2 linked regions of the Prochlorococcus marinus str. MIT 9313 genome follow. The protein of the gene in region 2 binds, or shares a complex with, the protein of the main gene of each other region. Links are inferred from orthologs where the notes say so. Each region holds a gene or a part of one and is shown on either strand. Other genes may lie near its edges.

Region 1 (10,058 bases), 180 kb from region 2 along the record:
GATTTTAATGAGAATACGATCGGCCCTAGCCCTCGTGTACTCGAGGCGTTGCGAGCGATTCCTGCTGATCAGATCGCCGTTTATCCGGAGTACGACGGGTTGCGAGAAGCGGTGGTGGCCAATTTGAGCAATCGTGATCAGGGCCGACCAGGGCTGACCCAGCCACTCAGCCCTAGTCAGATTGGCTTATTTAACGGCGTTGATGCAGCGATTCACGCCATCTTTCATGCCTATGGCGATCGTGGTGATCGCTTACTGACAACGAGCCCTACCTTTGGCTACTACACGCCCTGCGCCCAGATGCAGGGGATGAAGATTCTGGCAATTCCCTATGAAGGCAGCGATTTTCGCTTCCCTCTGCAGGTGATCCGCACGCTTTTGCAGCAGAAGCGGCCGAGGCTGCTGTTGCTCTGCAATCCCAACAACCCCACAGGCACGCGCTTGGCGCCTGAGCAGATCCTTGAGCTGGCTGTTGCAGCGCCTGAAACGTTGGTGGTAGTCGATGAGCTTTATGAGGCGTTCACGGGCGATAGCGTTTTGCCGCAAGCAGATTTCAGTGTTACCCCGAATCTGTTGGTGTTGCGTTCGCTGGCCAAAACCGCAGGTTTGGCTGGTCTGCGCATGGGGTTTGCGATCGGCTCTGCTGATGTGATCGATCGCGTCAGTCGTGTGACTGGGCCTTATGACATCAATAGCTTTGCGGTAACAGCAGCTTTCGCGGCTCTTGATGATCAGGCTTACGTGGATGCCTACGTGGCTGATGTGTTGAAGGCGCGTGATTGGATTAGCGCTCGTCTTGATGCTTCTGGTGTGCCTTACCACCTTGATGGAGGGAATTACCTGTTGATCTGGCCGCAGCAGCAACCAACAGAGGTGGAAGCAGCCTTACGCAAGCGAGGCATCTTGGTTCGGCTGATGACTGGCAAACCGCTGATTGATGGATCCTTGCGGGTCAGCATCGGCACGATTGAGCAAATGCAGCAATTTTGGCAAGCCTTTGCCACTGTTGAGTCTCTTGCAGCCTGAGTGATCGGCAAGACATGCTGATCGACTCACTCAGGCTATGGATGCGCTGTTAGCGCATCACCTCAATGACGGGTCCATCACCCAGATCGCTCGGCAGGCTGATGGTCGTTCCTGTTTGCTTGACCGGTGTACCTGCCATCGCATCAAGGAATGGTTGCACCCCTGTTTGATCACAGTCGCTTGGCGCTGCACCACTCACGTATTGCACTGGGATGACTCGGCGTGGATTGAGTGCATTGACGACTTGTGCTGCTTCAGCGCCGTCATAGACCTTGGCGCCACCCCCTACGCCGATGATCAAGACGTCGGGACGTCCAAGCAGAACTTTGTCTTCTCCCGATAAAGAGGCAGCGCTGCCGCCAAGGTGAGCAAATTGCAGGCCGCCTTGTTGCCAGCGCCAGAGGGTGGCTTGGCCGAAACGGCGACCGCCCAGGCGGTCATGGGGAGCCGCAAATCCCTCTAGGTTTAAGCCGCCAATGCGGTATGAACCTGGTTGCACGAGGAAGCGACCACTAGCGACTTGAGCTCCTTCATCAGCAAGCTCAGAGCTGGCAAGGATCACAGTGGCATTCACCCGGGGCTCGCGCAGGCCTGCAGCGCAGCCCACGGCCTTGAATGGGTTGAGCAACACCGATTGCCCACCGCCTTGGATCAGTAGAGCACTGTGGCCGTAACTCGTAATCGTGACTCCGCCGGCAATGGCCGAGGAGGCTGAGGACAGTACTAAACCCACAGCTGAAGCTGCAGAAAGGCTACGGGTGCTCAGAACCTTGAAGAGGGAAGGCATGAGTGGAAGCGGGAGTGTTTTGGAAGTTAGCAGTGCTTTTCGCTGGCTTCAGTCAGACGCAAAAAGTTGGTAAGCAGTTGATGGCCTGCTTCTGTGAGCACACTTTCGGGATGGAACTGCACTCCTTGTAGATGGGGGTGTGTTCGATGACGTAGGCCCATGATTGTGCCGTCCTCTAGCCATGCGGTGACTTCTAGGCAGTCCGGCAGGCTCTCTCGCTCGGCAATCAGGCTGTGATATCTGGTAGCAGTGAGTGGTAGGGGTAAGCCTTTAAACAGCCCTTCGCCGTTGTGCAGCACAGGCGAGGTTTTGCCATGCATCAGTTCATCAGCTTGCACCACCTTGCCTCCGTAGGCTTGAGCTAGGGCTTGATGCCCCAAGCACACCCCGAGGGTGGGGATTGTGGGAGCCAGCTCGGTCAGCACCTCCAGGCAAACTCCGGATTGATCAGGATTGCCCGGACCAGGTGAGAGCAGGATGGCGGCGGGGTGTAGCTCCCTGATTTGGCTGAGGCAGAGAGCATCGTTGCGCTCAACCCGTAGATCAGCAGCGACAGGATGCTTTGCGGCCAGTTCCCCTAAATACTGCACCAGGTTGAAGGTGAAGCTGTCGTAGTTGTCGATAATTAGGAGCATGGGGCTGCAGGGCGTCAGAGCCCAAGGCGGATCAGTAGAGGAGGGAGCAGCAGCAGCAGGGCAATCAGTAGAGAGCTAATGGCGGCAACCATCACAGCAGCAGCAGCAGTGTCTTTGGCGATGCGGGCAAGGGGGTGAAAGCGGCGACCGATTGCTAGGTCCACCACAGCTTCGATGGATGTATTGAGCAACTCCAAGACAAGTACTGCCGCCACAGTGAGAACCAAGACGGCTAGATCGTTGAGATTCAGTTGCAGCCAGAGCCCCAGACCGAAAACGACGGCACCGATTACGACATGGATGCGGAAGTTGCGCTGACTGACGATGCCATAGGCCAGACCTTGGGCTGCGTAGCGAAAGCTGCTTGGTAGGTCTGCGGCAATTCGCCAGGCGCCCCGCCGGGCAGCTTGATGCCCTTGGCTGGATAGTGGGGTGATCTCTTCGGACAACAAATTGTTGGTCTGAGGGAGCATGTAGTGATCTCTTGGATTGCATCACTAGTGGTGATGAACCTTACCGTTGATGCTGAGAAGTTGCTCCTGGTAGCTCAGCATCGTTTTCAGGCTCTGATCTGTTGGGTGGTCCCAGCCCAGTAGATGCAGGAGGCCATGGCTTACCAACCAGCGGAGTTCTAGGCCAAGTTCATGGCTGTGTTGTTTGGCTTGGCGTTGTGCTGTTTGCACTGAGACGACAATGTCGCCCAGTTCGACGCAAGTGTCTGTTGGTAGGACGAGGCTGTTATCCAGTGCTGGGAAGGAGAGGACGTCAGTCGATTCAGATCGTTGGCGCCAAGAGTGATTCAGTTCAGTGATGGTGGCGTCATCCGTGAGTTGAAGGCCCAGGCTGAGCATCGGGCTGAGGCGCACAATCTCAGGACAGGTCAGGGTTGGGTCACGACGGACGCTTTCAATCCAGGCTGTGAGGTCTTGCTGCCAGGGACTTGCGTGAGTGAGGCGGCGCTTTGTGTCTGCATCAACCAAGCTCGTCAAAGCATCATCGTTGGCGGGATGAAAGGCCAGATCGAGGTCGAGGTTGATCGGAGAGGTTTGCAGTGCGCTCATGCGCGCATCAATGGGGAAGTGTGGGCCTGCCGAGCCAGGCAATCATCAAGATGAACCCCACAACGCCAAAGGCGGTGAGGCCGAAGTGCCACAGGCTCTGTCCACCTTTGCGCACCATGTTGCGCATCGCCAGTTTTACGAAGCTTGGCGGTGGTGTTGCTTGTGATGGAGGCTCCTTGGAGCTTGGATCTGTCGTCATTGCATGTCTGATTTATTGATCCATATCACTGCCTGGACGATCGACACCCTGACGCAGCAGGGTCTGAATGAATCGGTCTAAATCACCATTCATCACCGCTTGCACGTCTGTGGTTTCTTCTGCTGTGCGCAGGTCTTTCACCATTTGGTAGGGATGGAAGACATAGTTGCGGATCTGATTGCCCCAGGCAGCTTCAACGATATCGCCGCGGATGTCAGCGATCTCGGCAGCACGCTGCTCCTGGGCGATCACCATCAGCTTGGCTTTCAGTAGAGCCAATGCCTTTTCTTTGTTTTGTAGTTGTGAGCGCTCTTGCGTACAGCGCACCGCTAATCCTGTTGGGATATGAAGAATGCGTACGGCTGTCTCCACCTTGTTGACGTTTTGGCCCCCGGCGCCACCGGAGCGGCTGGTGGTGACTTCTAGATCTTTCTCGGGGATATCGAGCTCTACTTCCTGATCGATTTTTGGCATGATCTCCACGCCTGCAAAGCTTGTTTGGCGCTTGCCATTGGCGTTGAAAGGAGAGATTCTCACCAAGCGGTGGGTGCCCTTTTCATTACGCAGATAGCCGTAGGCATAGCGGCCTTCAATCTCTACCGTGGCGCTTTTAATTCCTGCCTCTTCCCCTTCGGAAAGCTCGTCCACGGTCACGGTCATGTCGTGATCCTCTGCCCAGCGGGTGTACATCCTGAGCAGCATCTGAGCCCAGTCTTGAGCATCTGTGCCACCAGCTCCAGCGTTAATTGAGAGCACGGCGCCTTCCTTGTCGTACTCGCCGCTAAGTAGTCGTTCGAGCTCCCAGCGATCAAGCCCTTGGCGCAGCTGTTTCAGCCCCGATTGGGCTTCGCTGAGCATCTCGTCGTCTGGCTCTAGGTCGTAGAGCTCTAAGGTTGCCTGGGCATCATTGACGGCACTACGCCAGAGCGTGATTTGCGTTAGCTGGGCTTTAACTTCGTCCAGCTGACGCATCTGCTTCTGGGCGTTTTGCTGGTCGTTCCAGAAATCTGGTTGAGCAGCGAGTTGCTCGAGATCTTGTTGGCGAGCGTTTAGAGCAGGAACGTCAAAGACAGTCCTGGGCTTGGCCCAGGCGGTCGGTGAGCTCAGAAAGATCGCGTTTGAAGTCGGTGAGGTCCAGCAACGTTGGTGCTTGAGTCCAGAGATCTGACGCTATCAGCGGGGCCAGCCTGCATAGGATCTCAGTGACGTGATCACAGTGCCATGGCCAAGGTTGAGATCTATACCTGGCAGTCATGCCCATTCTGCCTGCGTGCCAAGGCTCTCTTGGATCGCAAAGGGGTGAGTTACCAGGAGCACGCCATCGATGGCGACCAGGCAGCCCGCGCAGTGATGGCGAGCCGGGCTGGGGGAAAAAACACGTTGCCCCAGATCTTTATCGATGATCTGAGCATTGGTGGCTGCGATGAGTTGCATGCCCTTGAGGGGGCTCAAAAACTTGATGGTTTGCTCCAAGGCAAGGTCTGAAGCCATGCGACAGCTGTTCGTCTTGGATCCCCTGCAGTGCATTCAACCTGCCAAGGATTCCTCAGCTGCGTTGATGCAGGCGGCCCAACGGGCATCAATTGAGGTTTGGGCTTGTACTCCCGCTGATCTTCAGGCTCGTGGAGATCAGCTCTCTGCGATTGCCGTCCCTGTGGTAGCTGAGCCTTGGATTAGCACCGGTGAGCCCCGCAGCCTTCCTCTAACGGACTTCGCCTGCATCTGGATGCGTAAGGATCCCCCGGTCGATGAGGGCTATCTCTATGCCACCCATTTGCTCGAGCTGGCAGAGCGGGCTGGTGTGTGCGTGCTCAATAGGCCAGCGGCGCTGCGGGCCTGGAATGAAAAGCTCGGTGCGCTGCGCTTCAACAACCTGATGGCTCCCACGCTTGTGGCCAGTCGGGTCAGTGAGCTTGCTGCCTTTGCCCGTGAGCAAGAAGAGGTGGTGCTCAAACCTTTAGGGGGTCGAGCTGGTCAGGGGCTGGTGCGAGTCGCTGGGGCCGCTCCCGGACTTGAGGCCTTGCTGGAGTTGGTCACGGATCAGGAGCAGCTACCGGTGATGGTTCAGCGGTTTTTGCCGGCTGTCATTGAAGGAGACAAGCGCATCCTGTTGGTGGATGGAGAGCCTCTTGGTGCCGTGAACCGTCGTCCTAAGGCTGGAGATTTTCGTAGCAACCTTGCCATGGGTGGTCGCCCGGAACCCACAGAGCTCGACAGTCGTGAATTGCAGATCTGTGCAGAATTGGCACCCGTTTTGAGAGAGCAGGGTTTGTTTTTTGTGGGAATTGATGTGATTGATGGCCTGCTGAGTGAGATCAATGTCACCAGTCCTACTGGCATTAGAGAGGTTGAGCGCCTCAAGGGGGTTCCCCTGGCTGATCAAGTGATTGCGCGTTTGCTGGTCAGTCTTGGGTGATCCTTGGCATCCAGATCGAGTTGGTCGGCCAGTACAGACAGCTTCATGCCAACTTCTTGTAATTCGCGTTCGACCACAGACCCTCGGACCAAACCAGCTCCAGCAGTGAGATCAAGCACTGAACCTCTGGCGTGGCCACAACGGATGGCTACGCGCAGTTCCGTGTCGCCTTGGCTGTCGATCCAGCCAATCGGCGCCGCATAGCTGCCACGTTCAAAAGGTTCCAATGTGCGCAGCCAGGCCATCGCCTCTCGGCAAGGCAGACCCGCGACCGCCGGAGTTGGATGGAGAATTTTGGCGAGATTGAGGGATGTGTGACCCATGGCATTGGCTGTAATCGGTGTATGCAGATGCACCAGTTGGCCATGACGAGCGAGCTGGGGGTTCCGTGGTCGCCGTGGTGTCAGTCCTTGATTGCACAGCTGACTGGTAATTGAGGCAACGACAAGTTCATGCTCGCGACGGTCCTTTTCCGAGCGGAGTAGGCCCTGTCCATCGTCATTGCGATCAGCAGTGCCGGCTAGAGCGTCGGTGCGTAGCTGATTCCCTTGCAGGCTGAGTAGTCGTTCAGGCGAAGCTCCAAAGAAGGCATCCTCGTGAGTTCTTCGCCATAAGAAGCGGCAGCTACCTGATTGTTGTTGACGTAGCTTGGCCAGTACTGGCAGCGGGTTTAAGGGTGCTTGGAGCTGAATGGATTGGCGCACAGCCAGCACCAATTTGTTGAGCTCACCGCTGCTCACTAAATCCAGTCCGCGTTTGAGAGCTGGTCTGTAACACTCCTGCCAGGGCTGGAGTGCCGTGGTGCCGCGGACGCTGCTGGGCCAGAAATCTTTTGAATTGTGATTGGGGTCGAGCAGGTTTTCCGCCATCAGCCAAAGCTGTTCTGCTAGGTCGCGCGCTTCTGCTTGCTGGGTGATTACGCCATTGAGACGCAGCCAACCGTGTCGACCCTGGCGGCTGAGTTGCCAGCGTGGCAGTACCGCTTGAACTGCACTGGTGTGGATCTGGCTGCGTTGTCGTTCTGCGGGATGGTCGAAAAAGGAAAAGGCCAGCAGGATTTTGGCTCGAGCCTGGGCAGGGGTGTTGGGCGTCGCGTCTGTGAGGCGTGCCAGGGTTGTATCGCTGAATCGTTGGGCTAGCTCAAAGCGTCTGGGGCCTGCAAGATCAAGGCTTTGGCACTGACCAGCTGCTGCAAAGCAAAGGCCTGGTGCACTATCCCAGAGAAACTGGAAGGGATGCTCATCGGCTAGTAAGGGCAGGTGGCACAGGGGATCCACCTCGTCGAGAGGCAGGGCCAGGCTGAGGACACCTTCATCGCCCTTGCGCTCGCACCAGCCCCGGGATGCGGCAGTTAAAAGGTTGCTGAAACTACGGTCAGCTTTCATCCGGGATCGGAGTTGAGCGCGGGTCCTGCTCAAATGTATGGGCCTTTCCCTGGTTTCCAGGCTTCTTTCCCATGCCAGACCAGCAGGATGTTGCATCCCTTTACGCCAAGGCCTCTACAAGGCGAGCTCTTTGGAAAGCCGCGATCAAGTGGCCGATGTACTCCGTGGCAGTGATGCCGGCGTTGCTGGCGGCTGGTTGGCGGGTGGGGGCCGGCGAAGCAGTGCGTCTTGATCAACTGCTTGGCTTTTTGGTTGCTGCTGTGCTGCTTTTGCTTTGGGAAAACCTCAGCAACGACCTCTTTGATGCAGATACCGGCGTGGACAGCTTCACCAAGTTGCATTCGGTGGTTGCGCTGCTGGGTCAGCGGAGACCTGTGCGCCGCTTTGCTCACTTAGCGCTCGTGCTGGGCTTGTTGTTGATGTTGCTGTTGGCTTTGCGCAGTAGTGCTGCTGTGCTCTTTTTGGTGCTGGTGAGTTGTGGTTTGGGATATCTCTACCAGGGGCCGCCCTTTCGCTGGGGCTACATAGGCCTCGGTGAGCCGCTGTGTTGGTTGGCTTTTGGCCCTTTCGCTACTGCCGCTGCCTTGTTGGCGTTAGCACCGCTCAACGGTGATGGATCAGTGATTCCATGGGCAACGGCGTTCACCCTGGGGAGTGGTCCGGCCTTAGCGACAACCTTGGTGCTCTTTTGCTCTCATTTTCATCAAGTCGCTGAGGATGCGGCTTTTGGCAAACGATCGCCTGTGGTGCGCTTGGGCACAGCTCGTGCGGCGGCTTTGGTGCCCTGGATTCTTTCGCTTGTGTTTGCTCTGGAGTGGATCCCTGTGCTGCAGGGAGATTGGCCGCTGACAGCTCTGCTTGGTGGTTTGGGATTGCCTGCAGGAGCAGCGCTGGTCCGTTTGCTTCGCCATCACCATGATCAGCCAGAGAAGATTCGTGGCAGCAAGTTTTTGGCATTGCGCTTTCAGGCGCTCAATGGCTTGGGGTTGAGCTTGGGCCTAGCGCTAGCGCCTTGCTTGGGCTTTGCGCTATCTAGCGCAGGTTGAGTTGATGGCTCTCAAGTTTCAGTGCAAACCGTTTTCATTTCGTTTGAGTCGGGTGTTGCAGACGGCTCAGGGGGTTGTTGAAGAACGTCAGGGTTGGTTGCTGAGATTGGAGGATTGCGCGGGTCGTTGTGGTTGGGGGGAGGTGGCTCCGATGGATGTGGCTGGTTTAAAGGCCTGCGGAGATTGTTTGGTCCAGCTGCGCTTGGCCCCAACGCGTTTGGAGTTGGAGGATGGAATGGCGTTTTGGCCTGCGCCTTTGGCTTTTGGCGTGGGTGCAGCTCTGGCGGAATTGGATGGCCTCGTGGGGTCTGTGGCAGCAGGCGGTTGGCTTGCGGCGCCTGCCTCGGCTGTGTTGTTGCCGGCGGGGCAGCCTCTTTTGAAGGCTTTGGATTCCATGCTTGAGAGGGTTCCCTCAGCAGCTGATCCCTTCACTGTGAAGTGGAAGGTGGCGGTCGCTCCAGATGCACTGGAGCGGCGCCTCTTGTTGCAATTGTTGGAGCGGCTGCCAGAGCATGCGCGTTTCAGGCTTGATGGCAATGGCGGTTGGGATCGCAGTGTGGTCAGCTGGTGGGTGGAGCGATGTCTGCAGGATCCGAGGCTGGAATGGTTGGAACAACCTTTGCCTGCTGGTGATCTTGAGGGGTTAAGAGCTTTGGCGCAACAGGTTCCCGTGGCTCTTGATGAGTCGCTTGTGCTTGATCCATCACTGCGAGAGTCATGGTCTGGCTGGCAGGTGCGGCGTCCGCTTTTAGACGGTGATCCCAGACCTCTGCTGAGGGGGCTGCAGGAGGGTGTTGGCTACCGGATGTTGAGCACGGCCTTTGAAACCGGCATTGGTCGGCGTTGGCTGCACCATCTCGCTGCTTTGCAGCATCAGGGCCCTACACCAGTGGCTCCTGGCCTGGCCCCGGGTTGGTGCCCTGATGGACCTTTATTTAGCGCTGATCCCGAAGTGGTCTGGGCGGCGGCATGAGGGAGTTGGTTGCCCTGCGTTGCAATCCCGCTCAGGCTGAGCAAAGGGCCTTGCAGCTCGCTCAGGCCTTGGAGCAAGGCGATTGGGTGCAACTGCTGCCGCCTCTTGGAACTAGCGGTTTGATCCCTAGGGCTCTTTTGCCTGATGGTCCTGGTGTGGTGGTCGCAAGTGGAGGCACCTCCGGCGGACAGCAGCACTGTTTGCAGCCTTGTAGCCATCTCGACTTATCAGCTTCGGCTACAGGTCAATGGCTTCAGCAGCAGGGTTACGACCTGCAGCAATGCATGGTGCTTAATCCTTTACCGTTGCATCACGTTAGTGGCTTGATGTCTTGGTGGCGTAGTCGTTGTTGGCGTATTGGGCATACATGGCTACAGCCTGGCTTGATGAGGGATCCAGACGCTTTAGAGCAGTTGTGTGGCTCGTTGCCGGGATGGGGAGAGCAACTGGTCTTGATGTCTTTGGTGCCAACACAACTGCAGCGGTTGTTGACGCATAACGCTGGTGTGCGTGTGTTGAAGGCTTGTGCT
Region 2 (10,087 bases):
GGACGCGTAGAGCTACTAACCAATGAAGAGGAAGTGACCCTGGCGAGACTTGTGCAGCGCAGGGAAGCCCTACTCAAACAGGAAAGGAAGCTGGCCTCCAACCAAGAAGCGATCAAAGAATTACAAAGACTGGAGGAGCTGCAGCAACGAGAAGCGAACCATTCATGCCACTGGCCCACCAAACAGGAATGGGCGATGGCTGCTGGGCTCACCCTGGCCGAGCTGCAAGAGAAAATCGAGACTGGTTACAAAACCTGGGGAGCCCTGACTGGTCTTGATCCTTTGGAACTCAAGCGAAGTTTGCGAGCTGGTCGGCGTGCCAAGGATCAGATGATCCAGGCCAATCTTCGACTTGTGGTGGCTGTAGCCAAGAAATATCAACAACGGGGCATAGAGCTGCTGGATCTGGTGCAAGAAGGCACCCTGGGCTTGGAACGCGCAGTAGAGAAGTTCGACCCCACCAGAGGTTTCCGCTTCAGCACCTACGCCTACTGGTGGATCCGTCAGGGCATCACCAGGGCCATTGCGACGCAAAGTCGGACGATCCGACTGCCGATGCACATCACCGAAAAACTAAACCGCATCAAACGGGTTCAACAGGAGATTGCTAGCAGCCAAGGACGATTAGCTTCGATTGCCGATCTCGCCAAGGCACTTGGCCTTAGTGAAGAAACAGTGCGCCTAACCCTAATGAGGGTTCCACGTTCGATCTCCCTGGAAACTCGAATAGGCCAAGAACAAGACACCCAACTCGGCGATCTGCTGGAAGACAGCAACGCGACCCCAGAGGAGAAACTCACCCGCAATCAATTGCACAACGACCTTGAAATCTTGCTGGATGAACTAAGCAACCGCGAAGCGACAGTCATCAGACGACGTTTTGGACTTGAAGACGACACTCCGCAAACCCTGACGCAAATCGGCGAGGCAATGCATCTATCGCGAGAACGAGTGCGTCAGATTGAAACCCATGCCCTCTTGAAATTGCGTCAACCGCAACGTCGCTGCAAGGTACGGGACTACATTCAAAATCTCGATTCCTGATTAACACTTCACAAACGCACTGAATTTCAATACCTCAGACCTCCTTCATTGAAATCGGCATCCCAGCAGACAAACGAAAGGCAATCTCTGATGGCCTTGGAAGGGTTCTCGCCAATACCTATGTGCTCTACGGCAAAACCCACGGATTCCACTGGAACGTAACCAGCCCGATGTTCCACACGCTCCACCTGATGTTTATGGATCAATACACCGAGCGCTGGAATGCCCTCGATGTGATCGCCGAACGCATTCGTGCCCTTGGTTTTCTGGCACCCTTCGGCGGCAATACCCTCGGACAACTCGCTTCGATCAAGGAAGCGGAGCAACATCCCGCCACCCTCGAGATGCTGTGCGAGCTGGTCGATGGTCATGAAGAAGTGGCACGCACCGCTCGGGAAATTTTCAAACTGGCTGAAGCCGCCAATGACCAACCCAGCGCCGATCTATTAACCCAGCGGCTTGAGATTCACGAAAAAACCGCCTGGATGCTGCGCAGCCTGCTGGAAGCATAAGAAAGCCGAGCTAACTTAAAGAATCAGCCTGAAATTCATGGCCAAGTTCGTCTTTGTTACCGGTGGAGTCGTATCAAGCATCGGCAAGGGAATTGTGGCCGCGAGCCTTGGTCGCCTACTCAAATCGCGTGGCTACAGCGTCTCGATCCTGAAGCTGGATCCCTACCTCAATGTGGACCCAGGCACCATGAGTCCATTTCAACATGGTGAAGTGTTCGTTACCGAAGACGGCGCCGAAACCGACTTGGATCTTGGCCACTACGAGCGCTTTACTGACACAGCCATGTCACGCCTCAATAGCGTAACCACTGGCTCAATCTATCAAGCAGTCATCAATAAGGAACGGCGCGGCGACTACAACGGCGGCACTGTGCAAGTGATCCCCCACATCACTGGTGAGATTCGCGAACGCATCCACCGAGTAGCAGCCAATAGTGGCGCAGATGTCGTGATCACAGAAATCGGCGGCACTGTCGGAGACATCGAATCTCTGCCCTTCCTCGAAGCAATCCGTGAATTCCGTGGTGACGTAGGACGCAACGACCTCGCCTACATCCATGTGACCCTACTCCCGTTCATCGGCACATCCGGTGAACTCAAAACCAAGCCCACACAGCACTCCGTCAAGGAACTGCGCGCAATTGGCATACAACCAGATGTACTGGTTTGCCGCAGCGACCGCCCAATCAATGAAGACCTAAAGAGCAAAATTGGAGGCTTCTGCGGGGTACCAAACCGGGCTGTCATCACTGCTCTTGATGCCGACAGCATTTATGCCGTACCCATCTCACTAGAGGAAGAGGGCCTCTGTCTAGAAATGCTGGATGTACTCAACCTGACTGACCATGACAGCGACATGAAAAGCTGGGTTGAGCTGGTTCATAAGCTGCGCAACCCAGGTCCCGCTGTGAAGGTGGCCCTAGTCGGAAAATATGTGCAACTCAACGACGCCTACCTTTCAGTAGTAGAAGCCCTGCGCCATGCCTGCCTCACCCAAGACGCCTCCCTCGAGCTGTCTTGGGTCTGCGCCGAGCAGATCGAAACGCATGGTCCAGAAAACCTACTCAAAGGAATGGATGCTGTTGTAGTTCCTGGAGGCTTCGGTAACCGCGGCGTAGATGGCAAAGTTGCTGCCATTCGCTGGGCGAGAGAACAACGAGTGCCATTCCTAGGGCTTTGTCTAGGCATGCAATGCGCTGTGATCGAGTGGGCACGCAACCAGGCAGGACTCACTGGAGCCAGTAGTTCCGAGCTGGAGCCCGACACCAACCATCCTGTTATCCACCTCCTGCCAGAGCAACAAGACGTAGTCGATCTAGGCGGCACAATGAGGCTTGGTGTCTATCCATGCCGCATCGCACCAGACACGTTGGCACAGAAGCTTTATGGCGAACAGGTTGTCTACGAGCGCCACCGCCATCGCTATGAATTCAACAACTCCTACCGCAACCTATTTATTGAATCCGGCTACACCATCAGCGGTAGCTCACCCGATGGACGCCTCGTAGAACTGATCGAGCTGAAAGGTCATCCCTTCTTCACAGCCTGCCAATACCACCCTGAATTTCTCTCCCGACCCGGAAAACCCCATCCCCTCTTCCGGGGATTGATTGAGGCAGCTCAACTACGGCTACCAGCCTCACCTGACGAAGCCCTACGCCGACAAAGCCAGACCAACATCTCCGCTCAGGAGCAACCCAGCCGGATTGGATGACCGGCAATCTGCCGGTAGTAGAAACCTTCCATTCCCTACAAGGAGAAGGAGCCCATGTCGGTCGCAGCGCCTTCTTCATCAGGCTCGCCGGCTGTGATGTCGGCTGTTCATGGTGCGACACCAAGCACTCTTGGAACTCGAGAAACCATCCGCAAATCACGCTTGAACAACTAGCAGAGGAAACAGCAACAGCAGCAAAAGATGGCGCGGCCTTTGTGGTGTTGACCGGGGGTGAGCCATTGCAACACAACATCGCTCCCCTATGTGAAGCCCTACACAGGGCCACAGAAACAAACCACGGCGGGCCATTAGCAATCCATCTTGAAACCAGCGGAGTGAATCAGCTCAGCGGTGTTCCCACATGGATCACCCTCTCCCCAAAGCGCCATGCGCCACCTCGCACAGACTTATTAGCAGCTTGTCATGAGCTTAAAGTTGTAGTTCATGAAACAGACGATCTGAACTTCGCCGAAGACATGGCCAAAGCTGCCTTAGAAGCGAGAAAGAACGACAACGCCTCACAATCACGCCTCAGCAACACATCAAAGGAACCACTTCTCTTTCTGCAACCTGGCTGGAAAACAACAAGAGGTCAACAACTAGCTTTCGAGCACGTACAAAGTCATCCCCACTGGAGGCTCAGCATGCAAACCCACAAGTGGCTTGGTATACGTTGAACCTCAAAGCTTGATTGCCTCCCGCTGAGTGATCTCAGCCTTCCACAACCGCCAACGCACCTCTAAGCCGTCAGGTACATCAACCACTATCGGAAAGGAGGCGTTATAGGGCACCAAATAAGGCTTACTGCCAAGAACAAGAAAGCTCTCACGCTTCGGCTCATCAGGAGGACAAACCATGCGGGTGGACATCACCTTGACTGCACCTGCAACGCTATAGAGCATCCGCTGCTCAGCTCCTTGAAACCGCTCCATCCTCAGCCCTTGACCAGCCAAGTGATACTGATTGCAGACCAATTGGATCGTTCGACCCACAATCAACTGGACCCGCCAATCCACAGCATTAGTGGACAGGCCAGGATCAGAACTTTTTGCTAGCAACCCTGGGAGCTGAATCACCCAGCGTTGATGTCCAGCAATCGGCTGCGGGTAATCATTCAAATCCATTCGAGGTATTGCCCGCAGGGGTTCCAACACTGTCGTCGACCACAAAACAACCAGCCCGAAAAAGATTCTGTTCTGAATTGATGCCTGCATACCAACAAGCGCTAGAGAATGTCCAGCATGATCCACTCAACAACCATTGCCCTGCTATCAGGAGGTCTTGATTCCGCCACTGCCGCTGCCTTGGCAGTGGAAGCAGGTCAAAAGGTCATCGGACTTTCGTTCGATTACGGGCAACGACATCGCAAAGAACTGCAAGCCGCTGACGCGCTGGCGGCCCACATGGGTCTAAGCGAACACCATGTAATCAGTGTCAACCTTGGCAGTTGGGGAGGCTCCTCCCTCACCGATCTAACGCAAACAGTACCCAGTGAAGGAGTCGTTGACGGAGTGATCCCCAACACTTACGTACCTGGACGCAACACGGTCTTCATTGCCATTGGCCTCAGTCTTGCCGAAGCACGTAATGCCAATCAGCTGGTGTTAGGGATAAATGCAATGGACTACTCCGGCTATCCAGACTGCAGACCTGACTATCTCAGGGCCTATCAGAGCTTGGCTGATCTGGCGAATAAAGCTGGCCGTGAAGGACATGGAATCAAACTCTGGGCTCCTTTAATTGATTGGAACAAGAAACAAATTGTGCAAGAAGCACTTCGACTCGGAGTACCGATCGATAAAACCTGGAGCTGCTATAGCGGAGGCGATCATGCCTGCGGTATATGCGACAGCTGCCGCATCCGCGATGCAGCTTTGAGCGAGGCTGGCAGATCAGATCTCTGCAGCAAGTCAACACCATGACTTCTCTAGAGCGGCGACTTTGCCGCTGGCAAGAACCAGCGAAGTTGGCAAAACAACTCACCAAAACTTGGGGAGAAGCTGGGCTTGTCTGGCTGGATGGAGACGGCAGTGGTCTAGGTCGTTGGGCGACCCTGGCAGTCGATCCCATTAATCAGATTTGTTGCCGAGGCATCCCTGGCGAAAAAGGCGCCAGCAACCCATTCGAAGCCCTACGTGATCTAGAACCAGGACACTGGACAGGCTGGCTTAGCTACGAAGCAGCAGCATGGATAGAACCCAAAAATCCCTGGAAAGCAGATTGCATGGCGACTCTGTGGATGGCGCAACATGACCCAGTACTGCGATTTGACCTTCAAAAGCATCAACTCTGGATTGAAGGATGTCATCCCAAACGACTGCAAGAATTGGCAAGCTGGCTAGAAGCCAACCCACCTGAAGATGCACCTAAAAGGAGCAAAGATGAGTCGTTACTTGCAACAACAGACCTCAATATTCCCGTCAATGCATGGCAATGGCTCACCACTAGAGCTGACTATGCACGTGATGTGCAGCAGATCAGACATTGGATTGCCAACGGCGATATTTTCCAAGCCAATCTCAGCGCTTGCTGTACCACCACGATCCCTTCCGGAAGCTTCGCCGTAGACCTTTTCCTAAAACTTCGTCACCACAACCCAGCTCCATTTGCCGGCCTAGTGATAGCTGCAGGCCTTGCAAACGGTGAAGCCGTGATCTCCGCCTCTCCAGAGCGTTTCCTAAAAGCACTCCCCACAGGAGAAATTGAAACTCGACCAATCAAAGGGACCCGACCACGCCACCCCAATCAAAGCCAAGACTCTGATCTGGCAGCTGATCTTGTTTGCAGCAGCAAAGACCGAGCTGAAAACGTGATGATCGTCGATCTATTGCGCAACGATCTAGGGCGAGTCTGTCAACCCGGCTCCATCACAGTGCCTCAATTGGTAGGCCTTGAGAGCTATCCCCATGTGCATCACCTCACCTCAATAGTGCAAGGACGGCTTCGATCAGACCAATCTTGGGTAGACCTACTACAAGCCTGTTGGCCGGGAGGCTCCATCAGCGGTGCCCCCAAGCTGCGCGCCTGTCAGCGGCTGAACGAACTGGAACCAACAGCACGCGGGCCCTATTGCGGATCGTTGTTGCATCTCAACTGGGATGGGCAGCTCGACAGCAGCATTCTGATTCGCTCGATGTTGCTCGAGGGGAACACGTTACGAGCCCATGCCGGCTGCGGCATCGTGACCGGTTCCGACCCCTATTGCGAAGCTGATGAGCTGAACTGGAAACTGCTGCCACTACTGGAGGCACTGCAATGAAAAACCAGATTGCCTGGATCGATGGCAGCTGGGGTAGCACTGCGGAGCTCGCTCTTCCTCTAGGAGATCGAGGCCTGCAGCTTGCCGATGGCATCTTTGAGACAATTCTGATCCTTGATGGACATCCACAACTCCTCAATGCTCATCTCAGCCGCTGGCAGACCAGCGCATGCCTACTAGAGATGGCCCCCCCGCCTACAGCGAAATGGTTGACACCTCTGATCAAAGAGGGCCTGAAACAATGCAACTTGGACAATGGCAATGGGGCCCTGCGCCTCAACTGGAGCCGTGGCGATAGGTCAAGCCGAGGCATCAGCCTGCCCCAGAGCAACCCGAGTTCAACAACCCATCGCTTCTGGCTAGAGCTGAATGCAGTGGAGCCCTGCTTTACTCCACTTACCACGATCATCAGTTGCCATGAGCGTCGCAACGCCAATAGTCGCTTGAGTCGTTGCAAAACCTTCGCCTACGGTCAAGCGATACAGGCCCGCCACGAAGCACAAAAAGCGAATTGCGATGAGGCCATCCTGCTAAGCACAAGCGGTGAACTTTGTTGTGGCAGTACCGCCAACCTCATCGTGCGACGAAACAATCATTGGCTCACACCTCGGCTTGCTAGTGGCTGTCTACCAGGTGTCATGCGACAACAGGGCCTCGAACAAGGATGGCTGCAAGAAACTCAACTAGAAGCCACACCAGAAAAAGATGATCAATGGCTACTGATTAATAGCCTCAGCTGCCAACCCATCGTGAAGCTCGATGATCATCTGCTCAGAGCATGGTCGGATCCTGAAGGCCTTTGGTACTCCCTCTTAAAAGCCAACAACACTGACACTTCTCCCAGACATACAGATTAATGCCCCAGCCCTAAACATCTCCATACGCACTCATACACTGAGGAATTGATCCACCACTGCCTGACTAAGATCGCTGGTCGGACCACTGGCCACAATGCCACCTCGTTGCATGGCGTAGTAGCGATCAGCTTGACGAACAAAGTGCAGATGCTGCTCTACCAAAAGAACGCCAATCCCTGTCTCGGCAATGATGCGTCGAACAGCCCTTTCAATGTCTTGAACGATATTGGGCTGAATACCCTCTGTCGGTTCATCTAGCAGGAGCAATTTCGGCTTACCAAGCAGAGCCCGAGCAATCGCAAGCTGCTGCTGTTGCCCACCACTGAGGTCTCCGCCCTTACGCGGCAAAAACTCCTGCAGGATCGGGAACAACTCATAAACAAGCGGGTCAATGCTGTGGTTTCGCGCCAAGCCGCCGGGCAATGCCTCCATCCCTAGCATCAGGTTCTCCTCCACCGTCAGATGGGGAATAATTTCTCGCCCCTGAGGCACATAACCAATGCCAGCACGTGCCCGCTGATGCGGAGGATGGCGATCCAAGCCTTCACCATTAAACAGAATCTCTCCACTACGAGGACGCAACAGACCGATCAATGATTTCAACAAGGTGGTCTTGCCCACACCGTTGCGGCCAATCAAGCAGACCATCTCACCAGCTTTCACAGTGAGGTCGACATCCCTAAGGATATGGCTCTCACCGTAGTAGGTGTTTAGACCACGGATCTCAAGAATGGTCATCGGTTGCAGAGAATCATGAACTGCATAGGTAGAAAGCGCTGCATCAGGCAACCTCCTCATTACGACCTAAATACACCTCGATCACGCGTGGATCACACTGAATCTGATCCATCGAGCCCTCGCAGAGAACGTGGCCCTGATGAAGAACAGAAACCTGACTCTCCAGGCGCCGGATGAACTCCATGTCATGGTCAATCACCAAAACAGTGTGATCACCAACGAGAGACTTGAGCAGATCCGCGGTGAGATCTGTTTCCTCATCCGTCAAACCAGCAACTGGCTCATCAACCAATAACAGGTCGGGTGACTGACCCACAAGCATGGCGATCTCCAACCACTGCTTCTGCCCATGAGACAACGATCCAGCAACTTGATGCGCACGTGTCTGCAGGGAAACGATACCCATCAAATGGGCTATGCGATCGCGCTCAACAGCATTAAGACCTGAGCTTAAAAGTGGCCAAGGGCGCTTTGGATGACTGACCGCCAAGGCGAGGTTTTCCTCAACAGTGAGGTTTTCGAAGACTCTCGGGCTCTGAAACTTCCTACCAATCCCAAGCCGGGCAATCCTGTGTTCCGGCTTGTTTAAAAGAGATTGGCCCTTAAACAAAACATCACCTGCCGTTGGTCGAAGCTTGCCAGTAATCACGTCAAGGAAGGTGGTCTTGCCTGCACCGTTGGGACCAATCACGGCACGCAGTTCTCCTGGCTGCAGGCTGAGATTGAGATCACGCAGTGCCATAAAGCCATCAAAGCTGACACTGATTTGACTCAACTCAAGCAAAGCGGTTGTCATGACTTCACCTCCTCCTTGCCATCCATTTCCAAGCGTGGATAGGTGCCGATCCTGCGCGCGACACCCAAGCGAGTAAGCAGGTTTCGTGGCCCACCCGCCTGCCACCAGCCCACAACACCTTCTGGTAGTGCCGTAACGACGAGAATAAACAAGCCTCCCAGGATAAATAGCCAGCCTTCTGGCCAAACCGTGCTGATTTGGCTCCTCGCCAAATTAATGACTAGAGCGCCAAGAATGGCACCAATCAAAGTTCCGCGTCCACCCACTGCCACCCAAATCACCATGTCGATTGAGAAGGGAACAGTCATGTATTGAGGCGAGACGATGCCGGACTGCACGGTGTAAAGAGCACCACCGATGCCGGCCAAGCCACCAGCCATCGCAAACACGATGGTTTTAAACAAGGTGGGGTTGTAACCAGCAAAACGCAAACGCGGCTCATCATCGCGAATGGCGATCAACACTTCCCCAAAACGGCCACGCACCACCCAGCGCACAGCCAACCAGGCCAGGATCACCATCACGGCCGTTAACCAGAAGAAGCCTCGCTGCATGAATGCAGAGCCCACCTGCTGGCCAAAAAGCTCTGTGACATCGGTCTTAAGACCGTTGGTGCCATTGATCAGTTTCTGCTGTCCGTTGAAGAAATTAAAGAAAACCAGCAAGGCGGCCTGGGTAAGAATCGAAAAATAAACTCCCTTGATCCGGTTGCGGAACACCAAGTTGCCTAACAGCGCGGCAAGCAGTGCAGGGATCAACCAGATGGCAATCAGCGTGAACCAAGGCGAATGAAACGGCTGCCAAAATCCAGGCAGTTGATCCACCCCATAAAGGCCAAAGAACTCTGGAATCCCGTTGGGTTGTTCGCTCGAGCTGTTGAGCTGAAGGTACATTGCGGCTGCGTAACCACCGAGCGCAAAGAAGATGCCCTGACCCAGGCTCAATAAGCCTGTAAAACCCCAAATCAAATCGATGCCGAGGGCCACGATTGAGAGAGAGAGAAAACGACCGAGCAGGTTGAGCCCAAATACCGACACCACTGCAGGCGCCGCCACAATCGCAGCAATGATCAAGACCCAGACAATCACCAGGGGCCAACGGCGTTGTTGAAACGCTTGCAACATCGATTTAAGCCTCCACCATGCGTCCCCTCTGGGGAAACAGACC

Evidence for each region.
Region 1: the proteins of AKG35_RS11855 (region 2) and AKG35_RS11000 are in contact, whole or in part, in a solved structure (PDB 8RP0), measured with the Escherichia coli proteins. The link is inferred for Prochlorococcus marinus str. MIT 9313 from one-to-one orthologs.

What each region holds. Positions count from the first base shown.
Region 1 is NC_005071.1:2,166,666-2,176,723, reverse strand. Bases 645-3,614 are described here. They hold AKG35_RS11000 (anthranilate synthase component II), read right to left. Parts: upstream 2,449-3,614; coding sequence 1,840-2,448; downstream 645-1,839. Other genes in these bases: AKG35_RS10985 (DUF3285 domain-containing protein), read right to left, coding at 3,517-3,614; ybeY (rRNA maturation RNase YbeY), read right to left, coding at 2,946-3,509; AKG35_RS10995 (diacylglycerol kinase family protein), read right to left, coding at 2,463-2,921; AKG35_RS11005 (MBL fold metallo-hydrolase), read right to left, coding at 1,076-1,813; AKG35_RS11010 (pyridoxal phosphate-dependent aminotransferase), read left to right, coding at 645-1,026. Outside these bases: more of AKG35_RS11010, read left to right, coding at 1-644; more of AKG35_RS10985, read right to left, coding at 3,615-3,708; grxC (glutaredoxin 3), read left to right, coding at 4,930-5,193; gshB (glutathione synthase), read left to right, coding at 5,198-6,124; AKG35_RS10960 (isochorismate synthase), read right to left, coding at 6,088-7,509; menA (2-carboxy-1,4-naphthoquinone phytyltransferase), read left to right, coding at 7,581-8,555; AKG35_RS10950 (o-succinylbenzoate synthase), read left to right, coding at 8,560-9,528; AKG35_RS10945 (AMP-binding protein), read left to right, coding at 9,525-10,058. UniProt on the Escherichia coli protein: Part of a heterodimeric complex that catalyzes the two-step biosynthesis of 4-amino-4-deoxychorismate (ADC), a precursor of p-aminobenzoate (PABA) and tetrahydrofolate.
Region 2 is NC_005071.1:2,344,857-2,354,943, forward strand. What follows is about bases 4,360-7,358. They hold AKG35_RS11855 (anthranilate synthase component I family protein), read left to right. Parts: upstream 4,360-5,188; coding sequence 5,189-6,529; downstream 6,530-7,358. Other genes in these bases: AKG35_RS11845 (ecotin), read right to left, coding at 4,360-4,484; queC (7-cyano-7-deazaguanine synthase QueC), read left to right, coding at 4,512-5,192; AKG35_RS11860 (aminotransferase class IV), read left to right, coding at 6,526-7,358. Also shown: AKG35_RS11825 (RNA polymerase sigma factor, RpoD/SigA family), read left to right, coding at 1-1,044; AKG35_RS11830 (Dps family protein), read left to right, coding at 1,074-1,556; AKG35_RS11835 (CTP synthase), read left to right, coding at 1,594-3,270; AKG35_RS11840 (7-carboxy-7-deazaguanine synthase QueE), read left to right, coding at 3,267-3,947; more of AKG35_RS11845, read right to left, coding at 3,951-4,359; more of AKG35_RS11860, read left to right, coding at 7,359-7,386; urea ABC transporter ATP-binding subunit UrtE, read right to left, coding at 7,417-8,124; urea ABC transporter ATP-binding protein UrtD, read right to left, coding at 8,168-8,920; urea ABC transporter permease subunit UrtC, read right to left, coding at 8,917-10,044; AKG35_RS11880 (ABC transporter permease subunit), read right to left, coding at 10,049-10,087. UniProt on the Escherichia coli protein: Part of a heterodimeric complex that catalyzes the two-step biosynthesis of 4-amino-4-deoxychorismate (ADC), a precursor of p-aminobenzoate (PABA) and tetrahydrofolate.